4 regions of the Shewanella sp. ZOR0012 genome follow, and region 3 is predicted to be linked to each of the others. Evidence: predicted binding sites of a transcription regulator. Region 3 holds the regulator's gene; each other region holds the start of a gene.
What was found. Region 3 encodes MetJ, which represses methionine synthesis genes. Its sites were predicted from a motif close to TAGACGTCTAGACGTCTA; they were not measured.
Positions count from the first base shown of each region.

Region 1: serA (phosphoglycerate dehydrogenase) is a predicted target of MetJ. The motif match lies at 1,108-1,125, and genes of this name have one in related genera.
Region 2: metH (methionine synthase) is a predicted target of MetJ. The motif match lies at 1,689-1,706, and genes of this name have one in related genera.
Region 4: metE (5-methyltetrahydropteroyltriglutamate--homocysteine S-methyltransferase) is a predicted target of MetJ. The motif match lies at 1,237-1,254, and genes of this name have one in related genera.

Region 1 is NZ_JTLE01000094.1:4,306,542-4,309,691, reverse strand. It holds gene L976_RS20575 (helix-turn-helix transcriptional regulator) at 1-86, opposite strand, end outside; gene L976_RS20570 (DUF2238 domain-containing protein) at 451-1,059, opposite strand; gene serA (phosphoglycerate dehydrogenase) at 1,216-2,445, shown strand; gene ygfZ (tRNA-modifying protein YgfZ) at 2,581-3,150, shown strand, end outside.
Region 2 is NZ_JTLE01000094.1:3,275,948-3,279,097, reverse strand. It holds gene L976_RS15975 (ABC transporter ATP-binding protein) at 1-380, opposite strand, end outside; cobalamin riboswitch at 505-693, opposite strand; gene L976_RS15970 (histidine phosphatase family protein) at 869-1,591, opposite strand; gene metH (methionine synthase) at 1,808-3,150, shown strand, end outside.
Region 3 is NZ_JTLE01000094.1:1,793,515-1,796,664, forward strand. It holds gene nrfD (NrfD/PsrC family molybdoenzyme membrane anchor subunit) at 1-184, shown strand, start outside; gene L976_RS09500 (sulfite exporter TauE/SafE family protein) at 359-1,102, opposite strand; gene metJ (met regulon transcriptional regulator MetJ) at 1,210-1,524, opposite strand; gene metB (cystathionine gamma-synthase) at 1,747-2,910, shown strand; gene L976_RS09515 (bifunctional aspartate kinase/homoserine dehydrogenase II) at 2,922-3,150, shown strand, end outside.
Region 4 is NZ_JTLE01000094.1:516,227-519,376, forward strand. It holds gene L976_RS04115 (HDOD domain-containing protein) at 1-199, shown strand, start outside; gene L976_RS04120 (LysR family transcriptional regulator) at 259-1,164, opposite strand; gene metE (5-methyltetrahydropteroyltriglutamate--homocysteine S-methyltransferase) at 1,365-3,150, shown strand, end outside.

The DNA of each region.
Region 1 (3,150 bases), 2.5 Mb from region 3:
TTCAATCCGATAGATTCAGCAAGTATCGCTAGATGACAAGGCGCCGCCACTTGATGTAAAAATACTAACTCATTGATAGTACCCAATTTACTCTTCTCCCTGAAAAGTATTTCATTATCTTTTTATCCGGCTTAATGAAATCTGCTTAAATCTCAGCATACATCTCATTAACATAGCCCATTTTGACTAGTTACCGTATGAATGCCATCACCCAAATGTACTAATAACCTCTATTTATATGTAGTAAATTCGACTAAGTCCCTAAATAGTATTTAATTGCTAGCAATTAATACTAAATGAGATAGAGATCACATTCATCTTTATACCTTAGTCTATGAAAACATCAATCGAAAGTTTAAACAAAAAATTAACACCTGAAGATGACATTTTTGAGAATAAAAATCCCCTTTGAATCTAATTCAAAGGGGATTGGATGTTCTCAGACTACGATTAGGCTTGAGTCAGGAGTTTAGTGATTTGCTTATCCTGCACACGGGATAAACTGAGTAGCGCCACGATGGCCCCAATTAAGGCTAAAAACATATCCGATTGAGTATCCCACATGTAACCTTGTGTGCCTAAGAATGCCTCAGCACCTTCGCCCGTTGCAGCGGCCACCCACCACTCAATAAGCTCATAGAAAGCACTGAAAGCGAGTACAAAACAAGTGACCAAAAAAGCGCACCAAGCGCCGGGTTTGACGGCTTGATTGCGTAACATAATCTCACGGGCCAACATGGCAGGAATAAAGCCTTGAGCGAAATGCCCGACCTTGTCGTAATTGTTACGTTCACTGCCCATCCATTGGGCAATGGTGTCAAATAATGGCACTTCAGCATAAGTATAGTGCGCGCCGACAAACAGCACACAACAATGTACAAGTACTAAAAAATACACTATTGGGGTTAGCTCAAAGCGTTTGCGGGTAAAAAATAATAGCGGAACCGCCACTAATGCAGGTAAAGCTTCAAGCCACCAAGTGAAAGTATCAGCAGGTTTTATCGCCGACCAGACTAATACTGAGAGGTAAATACCGCACCAAGCGATTTTATTATTCAATGTTTCTTCCTCTTATGCGATATTGTTCTAATTTTAGAATATTAACTTTAGCCATCTAGCCCTCCACAGTGAGCAAAAAAAGTGCTACTTTGATGAGCCAAGGTTGTCAGCATAACATACAAGAACCACTTCAATTAATTAGAGGGTACCCATATCATGGCGAAACATTCGCTTGACAAGGATAAGATCAAAATCCTGTTGTTGGAAGGCGTCCACCAATCTGCGGTAGATGTGTTTGAACGCGCGGGATACACCAACATTGAGTATCACAAAGCCTCGTTAGGTGATGAAGCCCTGCATGAATCCATCAAAGATGCTCATTTTGTTGGTATTCGTTCCCGTACCCAACTCACCGCCGATGTATTAAAACGTGCCGAAAAATTAATTGCGATTGGTTGTTTCTGTATCGGCACTAACCAAGTGGATTTAGCGACCGCCGAATTACTCGGTATCCCCGTTTTTAACGCACCATTCTCTAATACTCGCAGCGTGGCTGAACTGGTATTAGGCGAAATCATCATGCTGATGCGCGGTATTCCTGAACGTAACGCTATCGCCCATCGTGGTGGTTGGATGAAAACTGCCGCAGGCAGTTACGAAGTCCGTGGCAAAACTTTAGGCGTGATAGGCTATGGCCATATTGGAACTCAGCTGGGGATCCTGGCAGAAACCTTAGGCATGCGTGTGGTGTTCTTCGATATCGAAGACAAATTGCCATTGGGTAATGCCCAGCAAATCCATTCAATGGAGCAATTGCTGGCACAGTCCGATGTAGTGAGCTTGCACGTGCCTGAAACGCCGCAAACCAAAGACATGATAAGTACTGCCGAATTCGCCGCTATGCGTAAAGGCAGCATCTTTATCAACGCTTCCCGCGGTACTGTGGTCGATATCGATGCGCTTACGGTGGCACTAAAAGAGCGTCACCTTGCGGGCGCGGCGATTGACGTTTTCCCCATTGAGCCACAATCGAATGATGATGAATTTATCAGCCCATTACGCGGTTTAGATAATGTGCTACTCACGCCACATGTGGGTGGTAGCACCGCCGAAGCACAGGAAAATATCGGTATCGAAGTGGCAGGCAAATTAGCCAAATACTCAGATAACGGTTCAACCGTATCGGCCGTTAACTTCCCTGAAGTGTCTCTGCCAATGCATAAAGGTACCTCACGCCTACTGCATATCCACCAAAATCGTCCAGGCGTGCTGATCAAAATCAACAAAGCCTTCTCTGAAAAAGGCATTAACATTGCCGCTCAGTATCTGCAAACCACGGCAGAAATCGGTTATGTGGTAATGGAAGTCGACACTCACCAAGCAGAAGAAGCCTTGGTTGAGCTTAAAGCCATTGAAGGCACACTGCGTACTCGCGTGTTGTTCTAAAGCCTAAACCGCTTAGGTTTGCCCCCATCTAAGGCGCACATTTCATTTAAGATATGTGCGCCTTATGCTTTTGAGGCCAGAGGAATTCCGCTACAATCAAGCCTCTTGCATCGCCTTCATTTTCAGGATCTCGCTATGACTATTGCAGTTTCGACACCCAATTGGGATCTGGACGCCTCCACGCCTCCACTTATGCTCGCCAACTTATCCCACCTAGGCCTTATCAAAGTGGTTGGCGAACAGGGCCGCAGTTTTATCCATGGCCAAGTGACCACAGATATCAGCTCACTCGAAACCAACCAATGGCGCTGGGGCGCACATTGTGATCCTAAGGGAAAGATGCTGGCTAGCTTCCGCACCTTTGCCATCCAAGATGCGCTGTTGATGTTGATGCCAAAGGACACTATTGCAGTGGATCTGCCACAACTGCAAAAATATGCGGTATTTAGTAAGGCGACCCTGACCAATGCCTCTGATGAGTGGACATTACTCGGTGTGGCGGGTGAACAGGCTAAACAATTTGTCAGCCAACACTATGGTGAAGTCACTCAGGAACTCACTCTCATCGAGCATGGCGCCATTTTAAAAGATGCGGATCGATTTATATTGGTTCTACAACCACAAGCCGCAAGTGCCCTCATTGCCGAGCATACCGTATTTGATGCCAGCGCTTGGCAAGCATTAGAAATTGCTGCGGGTTACCCC
Region 2 (3,150 bases), 1.5 Mb from region 3:
GTATCGAACATCCCTTTGTGGGGCGTGAGCCCCATAGCAACGAGTTGCTCTGTGGTCATATCAAAATAGTGCGGCGTATCCTGCTGCACCACAGCTACTTTGCAGGCAAATGCCTTGGGCGAAAGCTCGTTAATGTCCTGCGAAAACAAACTGATTTGCCCCAGAGTTGGGCGAATAAAACGATATATACAACGCAGTAAACTGGATTTACCCGCACCGTTAGGGCCGATTAATCCCAGCATTTCACCGCGTTGTAGGGCAAAGTTAATCCCTGAAAGAATGGTTTTGCCTTCGATGGTCCAACTCAATTGGCTGACATTGAGTGCCACATTAGCTAGCACCACCGAAGATTGCACATCTGTTGACGTGGAAGGCTTCATTAAAAGCTGCTCCCACAGGCATATTTTGTACCCAAACCCAGTAGCACCATGGGCCACAGGGCGAAACGTATCAATATCATTTTCTGCTCCCTCGAGTCACCCGCTCGAGAACTAAGGCTGCACGCAGCGAAAACAGAAATAGGCAGGTCTCCTGACTTGTAGCAAAGAAGGTTCTAGGTTCTAGATTCTAGGCACTTCTTTTAACTACTCACAGTTGCGGGTACAGTTCGGGCTGGCTGACGGGCAGCACCCCGATTCCCTATTATGTTTGGGTTGATCCGGCGTTTATAACGACTATTGCCTTAAGCGAATAGCGCAGGATAAAGCGAAATTCCCAACACCTATTTCTGCGACATTTAAACTTAGCGAACACAATGCGCTATCTGGCTCAAACGTCAGGGAAAAGCATTATCCTATATCTTGCTCATTAGGCAATGCAGTTTAAATCAGAAAATGTTCATCATCCCATTTAGCATAAGATTTCAAACTCAATCAGCATGGCTCGATGGCCAGTCTAAGCGCCAGTATCGAGTCCCATGTTTATCTTCGAGTACATTAATCGTCACCACCGCGGCAACCGGTAAAGTCAGTTGACTGTAAAACCCTACCGTTCTCACCGCCCCCAATCCTCTTGCCATTAAATGACGGATCACCCCGCCGTGGGTCAAAACCCAGATATTGGCTGTGGGTGCATCGGCATTACACTCGCCGTGGGCCTGTTCATCATCCAACGCCAGCAGGGCAAACTCTTTATTGAGGATCTGCTCTATTGCGCCATCGATACGAGCCTCAAAACTTGCCATCGTTTCACCATTGGGCGGCGACACGGTCCAAGGATCTTGCCAATAGGCCGCCATGCGCTCACCATCCTGTTGATATAACTCATCGAGCAAGCGACCATCCCAATCGCCAAAATCCATTTCCTGTAGATCCTCCAGCAGGTTGACCTCAAGCGGCGAAGGCGTTGGTGCAGCTAAATGTGAACTCCCAGACAAGCTGGAATGCGGCTCCAGCGCCAACACCTTGGCAAATTCAGCGCAGCGCCTTGAGGTAGAGCTGTAAATACCGTGGCACTCTCTGGCCTGCAAAGTGACTGCCGCTGACATCTGCCGCCAGCCCTTCTCGCTCAGTGGAACATCGACTCTGCCACGTAAAATCGCCCCGCCTTCGCATTCCCCGTGGCGTAACAGTAATAAGCGAACTTGTTTCATATATGCCTTTTAAAAATCTTAGGATCTAGATTCTAGATTCTAGATTCTCGCTCCTAATGACTTTCACCTTGCCCTGACAATCCGATGTCGCGTATTATGGACGTCTATACGTATAAATGTCCAAATCATAACGAACGACATTCAATAATAAAATGCAATTTACCGCAGAATTGCATATTTTTGGACTCAACTTAGCTGTAGTAAAGGTAATCATTTATGGCGATATCTCTCCATCGAGCCAGCCAAACACTGGCAGACATTCGCAACCAGTTGTCAAAGCGCATTCTGATTTTAGACGGCGCCATGGGCACTATGATCCAAGGCTACAAGCTAGAAGAAGCCGATTACCGTGGCGAGCGTTTCAAGGATTGGCATACCGACGTTAAGGGCAATAACGATCTCTTAGTGCTCACACAGCCACACATCATCAAACAAATTCACACCGACTACCTATTAGCCGGTGCCGATATTATTGAAACCAACACTTTCAACGCCACCACTATCGCCATGGCCGACTACGATATGCAGTCGCTGTCCGCCGAAATTAACCGTGAAGGTGCGCGCCTCGCCCGTGAGGCCTGTGATGAAATCGAAAAAGCCACGGGTAAACCACGTTATGTCGCCGGTGTGTTAGGACCCACTAACCGTACCTGCTCTATCAGCCCCGATGTTAACGATCCCGGATATCGTAATATCCACTTTGATGAGTTAGTGACCGCTTACTGCGAATCGACCCGCGCCCTGATTGAAGGCGGCGCCGATATCATTATGGTCGAGACCATCTTCGATACCTTAAACGCTAAGGCCGCCTTATTTGCCATCGAAACCGTGTTCGATGAACTCTTTGGCGCTAACTCGCCAGCACGTTTGCCAGTGATGATCTCCGGCACTATTACCGATGCCTCGGGTCGAACCCTTACCGGACAAACCACCGAAGCCTTTTATAACTCCCTTCGCCATATCAAGCCGTTATCTATCGGCCTTAACTGCGCCCTTGGGCCAAAAGAGCTGCGTCCCTACGTTGAAGAACTGTCACGCATCGCCGAATGTTATGTCTCGGCGCACCCTAACGCGGGTCTACCAAACGAGTTTGGCGGTTACGATGAAACCCCAAAAGACATGGCCAGCGTTATCCAAGAATGGGCCAGTGAAGGCATGCTCAACATTATCGGCGGCTGCTGTGGTAGCACGCCCGAGCATATTAAGGTCATTCGTGAAGCGGTGGAACCGTTTGCGCCACGGGTATTACCCGAGATCCCCGTCGCCTGCCGTTTAGCAGGTTTGGAACCGCTCACTATCGACGCCCAAACCCTGTTTGTGAACGTGGGTGAACGTACCAACGTCACTGGCTCGGCTAAGTTCTTAAAGCTGATCAAAGAAGGCAAGTTCGAGCAGGCGCTCGATGTCGCCCGTGAACAGGTAGAAAGCGGCGCGCAGATCATCGACATCAACATGGACGAAGGCATGCTCGATGGCGTGGAGGTGATGCATAAGTTCTTAAATCTTATCGCCTCTGAGCCAGATATCAGCCGAGTGCCGATTATGATCGACTCCTCTAA
Region 3 (3,150 bases):
GGCAAGCGTATTCTGGATTGGCGTGGTCGGGATTGGCTTTGGTGTGCCATTGCTGTTTATGCTGCTTCCCGCAGCGACTCGCCACACTAAGGGCGCAATGATTATGGTGGCCTGTGCCAGCTTAACTGGCGTGCTCGCCCTGAGACACTTTATTGTGTATGCAGGCCAAAGTTACCTGAGCTAAGTGATGTTAGCGAATGCTCTAACCCATGGCATTCAAACTAGCGCAACAAATATGAGTATTACTTTAATGCGATTAAGTGATACTCAAATGGGTTACAACACGCATCCCTGCAAGCAAAAAGCACCGTTAAACGGTGCTTTTTTATGGCTGCGATTGACTGCAATTGGCAGGAGGTTATTGCGGTAATAACTCAATCACTGATTTGACCGTGAGCACTAAGGCGCTGATAGCGCAGAGGGCTAAGGTCGCCATCTTGGTCTTATGTTTATCCACATTTCCCACCAGTTTGCCCGCCACGAGATAGCCTAAAAAGACCGAGGGCAATAGCATTAGCGACAGCCAAAAGTGCTTGATTTCGAGTAGGCCCGTCACCCCAAGAATCGCCAAGGCAATGGTCGAACTAAAGATAAAGAAGGCCGATAACGCTGCGCGAAACTGCGAAGCATCCTTACCCGCCAATAAAATCGCCATCGGAGGGCCACCAATGGCGGCGATATTGCCAAAGATCCCCGAGACGACTCCCGCGCCAAATAGCGTCGCTTTATTCACTGGCAGGCTGAATTTATACAGGCTCAGCACCACGGCAACCGTCACAATCGCGGCAATTGCTAAACCAAGAATCGGCTGCGGCGCAAACAGCAACAGGCTGGCACCGATAAAGCCACCGGGCACTCGACCGATGAGCGCGTATTGCAAGCCATTGAATTCTAAATGGCCGCGTTCACGCAATAGGGTGAGTAGCGCGATGGAAAATCCCATCACAATCACGGGGGCGGGCACTAATTGGGGATCGACGATATACAGCAACGGACTGGCGACCACGGCTAAGCCAAACCCAATCAGACTCTGGGTGAGGGCACCTAAAAACACAATCACAGACGCAATAGCGAGCGTTTGTGGATCGATCAAGGAGAACATAGGATTCCATCAAAACAAAATAGGGATCGTTACTTTAACCCACCACGCCTGATGAGCATTAACGATCCCTAATAATTAGTTACGGCAGGATTATGGACGCTTAAGCGTTATTCCATATCTTCCCACTCGATCCCCATTTCGTCCATCAACCGCTTCGCTTCAGCGGGGATGCTGTCTGGGCACTCTTTCGACAGATCGGCATCATCAGGCAGAGGCTGGCCGGTGTAGGCATGCAAAAATGCTTCGCACAACAGTTCGCTATTCGTTGCGTGGCGCAGGTTGTTGACCTGACGACGCGTACGTTCATCCGTGAGGACTTTTAGCACTTTGAGCGGAATAGACACAGTAATTTTCTTTACTTGTTCATTCTTCTTGCCATGTTCAGCATAGGGGCTGATGTATTCCCCATTCCATTCAGTCATTGACTCACCTGTTATAACGCTAAATTCGGGGCAGATTTTAAACCCTTACAGATTACAGTCAAATTATTGCTACTATTTCTTAGCGATTGCAAACAGATTTCTTTATGTTTAGACGTCTAAACGTCTTAACGCCTATTGACGATACCACTGGGCTTAGGTACATTTAGACGTCCAGACATCTCTTTGCGAACTTAGGAGTTCCCGATGACCGCAGGCAAATTAGTGACCGAGCGTCAATTAGCCACATTGGCCGTTCGTCAGGGTATCGAAAGCGATACTCAATATGGCGCCGTGGTGCCGCCAATTTACCTATCGACTAATTACGCCTTCGATGGTCATAAAAATCCGCGCGAATTTGACTACAGCCGTTCCGGCAATCCAACTCGCAGTATTTTAGGCGATGCCTTAGCAAAGCTGGAAAAGGGCGCAACCGGTGTGGTGACTTGCACTGGCATGGCAGCCATTACCTTAGTGACCACTTTACTGGGCCCCGATGATTTACTGGTGGTGCCTCACGATTGTTACGGTGGCTCTTACCGTTTATTCACCAACCTCGCGAAAAAAGGCCAATTTAAACTGCTGGTGGTGGATCAAACCGACGGCCAAGCGCTTGCGCAAGCGATTGCCCAGCAACCTAAAATGGTGTGGATTGAAACTCCATCTAACCCTTTGCTGCGAGTCGTCGATATTGAGGCTATCGCGAAGGCAAGCCATGGTGTGGGCGCGTTAGTGATAGTGGACAACACTTTCCTGTCGCCGATTTTGCAGCAACCGCTATTGCTCGGCGCCGATATCGTTATCCACTCCACCACGAAATACATTAATGGCCATAGTGATGTGGTGGGCGGCGCGGTGATCGCCAAAGATCCCCAAATTGGTGAGACCTTACATTGGTGGTCGAACACCTTAGGCTTAACAGGTTCTGCCTTCGACAGTTATCAAACCCTGCGCGGCCTGCGTACTTTAGCTGTGCGCATTCGTGAGCACCAAAGTAATGCCGAGCGGATTGTGGAGTTACTGAGTAACAGCCCAGTCGTGAGTAAAGTGTATTACCCAGGTCTTGCGGATCATCCCGGTCATGCCATTGCCGCCAAGCAACAAAAAGGTTTTGGCGCTATGCTGAGTTTTGAGCTTAAGGGCGGCGAGGCCGAAGTGGTCGCCTTTTTAGATGCGTTAAGTTTATTCAGCGTGGCTGAGAGTTTAGGTGGCGTTGAGAGTCTCGTAGCCGTGCCCGCGACCATGACCCACAGGGCGATGGAGCCGCAGGCGCGTTTTGAAGCTGGCATTAAAGACACCCTATTACGTTTGTCGGTTGGTATTGAAGATGCCGATGACTTAGTTGCAGATATTCAAGCAGGATTGGCCGCCGTAGCGGCTTGTCAGTAGAGGAATAATAGATGGCACGTTGTCACTTACATAAATTTGGTGGTTCCAGCTTAGCCGATGCCGATTGTTACCGCCGAGTCGCCCATATTCTGTTAACCCATGGCCACAGTGATGATCTGGTGGTGGTGTCTGCCGCGGGTAAAACCACTAACTTTTTATATAAGTTGTTGTCACTGCGCGACAGCAACCAATTATGGCAAGAAGAATTACAAGTCCTTATCAGCTATCAGCAAGGCTTGA
Region 4 (3,150 bases), 1.3 Mb from region 3:
AAGTGTGATTAAGTCTTTGATCGATAATCAGCAACAAACCTTAACCATCGAAGCCTTTGAAGCCTTAGATCTTGACCAAGATCTGCGCCAAGAGTTTATGATCGCCCACAATCTGCGCCAGACCCGTAATCAAAATTCCCCCGGGTTAATTCTGCGCCGGGTATTGTCAATGCGTGGTTTATTGCTTAACCCGCTCTAAGCACCACCCATAAAAACAAAGCCTGCAATAGCAGGCTTTTTTGTTAAATATTTCAACGCTTAATTGGTTTTTTGCTGGCGGGCTAAGCCTTCGCTTGCTACTAGTTGCAGCCAGTTTTGCACTAAGGCCGAGTTCGCGCTGTGGCGGCGATAAGCCCCAAATAGCGGGCGTTTTAAGCCTTCTTGGCCGAGTTTGACTGAAGCTAAACTCAAACCATGTCCCTCATTGATAGACCAATTGGGTAGGGCGGCGATACCGTCCTTACAGGCGATGCGCTGCAATAACATCATGGTCAAATCACAGGTTTTTTGCTCGCCGGCTTCTATGCCCGCGGGCTCTAAAAAGTGGCGGTAAATATCTAAACGCGCCAGTGGCACCGGATAACTGATTATCGGCAAGCGCGCCAATTGCTTGGGTGTAACATAGGCTTCTTTCGCTAAGGGATGATCCTTAGCAACCACTAACTTCACTTCAAAATCAAACAAATGCTGATAGGCGAGCGAGTGACCTGGCACGGGATCTGAGGTCAGCACTATATCCAGTTCGCCCATTTCTAGGGCATTGAGCGAGTCGAATAGATGACGGCTTGAGAGATCTAACTCTGCTTGGGGATGATCTTGCCTAAATTGCTCCATCACTGGCATTAACCAGCGAAAACAGCTGTGGCATTCAATCCCGACTCTGAGCTGATTGGTTTCAGTTTCCAGCCCATTTTTGAGATCGGTTTCCGTCTCTAACACCTTAGGCAGGATCTCCTCGGCGAGGTGCAACAGGCGTGCACCTTCCTGAGTAAAGGAGAGCGGTTTGCTCTTACGCACAAAAATGGGCGAGTTAATTCGTTGCTCTAACTCCTTAATTTGATGGGAGAGAGCCGATTGGGTGACAAAACGTTTTTTGGCTGCGCCCGCCAAGCTGCCACTTTCCTTCAGGGCCATTAAGGTTCGCAGATGTCTTAGTTCGATCATGATCACTCCAAGTGAATTTCGCTCATGTTGTGCTTGAAATCAATTCGGTTGCTGGCATAGAGACTATCACAATAAACTTCTAGACGTCCAGACGCCCATTGTGATTTATCTAGGCTTAAATGCGAAAAGTTGCCAAGAAAACACCATCAGCTGGGTGCTAGTGCCGAATATGGCTTATCTCAAATAAAGGAAGATATGGTATGCAATTAAACAGTCTTGGTTTTCCCCGTATCGGGCGTCGTCGTGAATTAAAGTTTGCCCTTGAAAAATACTGGCGTGGTGAGAGCACTCAAGCTGAACTGCATGAGGTGGCTAAGGAGTTGCGGCGCACCCATTGGCAATGGCAAGTGGCTGCGGGAATTGAGCAAGTGCCAGTAGGGGATTTTGCCTTTTACGATCAAGTGTTAACCCTGAGTGCGACCCTAAACGCTATCCCCGATCGCCACCGTGGTGAGGGTGCTATCGATCTTGATACCTTATTCCGCGTTGCCCGTGGCCGCGCACCAAGTGGCATCGATGCGCCAGCCTCGGAAATGACTAAGTATTTCAACACTAACTATCACTACTTAGTGCCAGAGCTTAAGCAAGACCAAGTGTTCTCTATCGCTTATGAGCAGTTTTTTGATGAAGTGGCCGAGGCGCAGTCATTAGGTTATCAAGCCAAGCCTGTGTTGTTAGGCCCTGTGAGTTACTTGTATCTGGCCAAAACCGTGGAGCAGGATTTCGATAAACTCAGCCTATTGCCAAATCTGTTAAAGGCCTATGCCGACATTCTCGCGCGTTTTGCTGCGCAGGGCGTGACTTGGGTGCAACTTGAAGAGCCGATTTTGGCGCTCGAATTAGCCGCCGATTGGCAAGCAGCGATTAGCGAAGCTTATCAAGCGCTTAAAACGGCTCAAGTGAAGATTTTACTCACCAGTTACTATGGCAGCATTAGCCATCATCAGGCATTGGTTTCCGCGCTGCCGGTGGCGGGGGTGCACCTAGATTTAGTGACTGCCCCTGAACAATTGGCCTTGTTTGCTAATGCATTAAGACCAGATCAAATTCTGTCAGCTGGCGTAGTTAATGGCCGTAACGTGTGGGCGGCAGAGGTTGATCAGATTGTCGAGCGTATCGGCAGTGTTGCCAGAGACTTAGGCCAGCGTTTATGGATTGGCACTTCGTGTTCACTGCTGCACAGCCCTGTGGATTTAGAGGTAGAGACAACGCTCGCGCCGGCGCTACGTCAGCAGCTCGCATTTGCTAAGCAAAAGCTGTTGGAACTGGCGAATGTGCGTCAATTGCTGCTGGCCCCTGAGTCTGTCGCGGCCAAAGCGATAGTTAACACCTGCGTGGCTCGCCGTGAGGCTAAAGCACAGGCGGCGGATGCTAAAGTGATCGCCCGTGTGAATGCGCTGACCCCAGCCGACTATGAACGTGTGAGCGAATTTACTGAGCGCCAAGCGGTGCAGCAGCGTAAGTACCGTTTGCCATTGTTGCCAACAACTACGATTGGCTCATTCCCACAAACACCGGCAATCCGTGGACTACGTAGTCGATGGCGCAAGGGTGAGCTAAGCGATGCTCAATATACTGAGCAGTTGCAGCAAGTGACCCGCGATACCATAGACCGCCAGCTTAAACTTGGTATCGATGTGCTGGTACACGGTGAGGCCGAGCGTAATGACATGGTGGAATACTTCGGTGAGCAGCTCGAAGGTGTGGGCTTTACCAAAAATGGTTGGGTACAGAGTTATGGTTCTCGTTGCGTTAAGCCGCCATTGATTTATGGTGATGTGAGTCGCCCGAAAGCCATGACGGTTGATTGGGCTGTATTTGCCCAAAGCCTGACGGACAAACCCGTCAAAGGCATGCTAACGGGCCCGGTGACGATTCTACATTGGTCGTTTGCCCGTGAAGATATCAGCCGCGATACCATTGCCACCCAATTGGCGCTGGCAATTCGTGATGAAGTGGTGGATTTACAAAATGCAGGTATTGGCA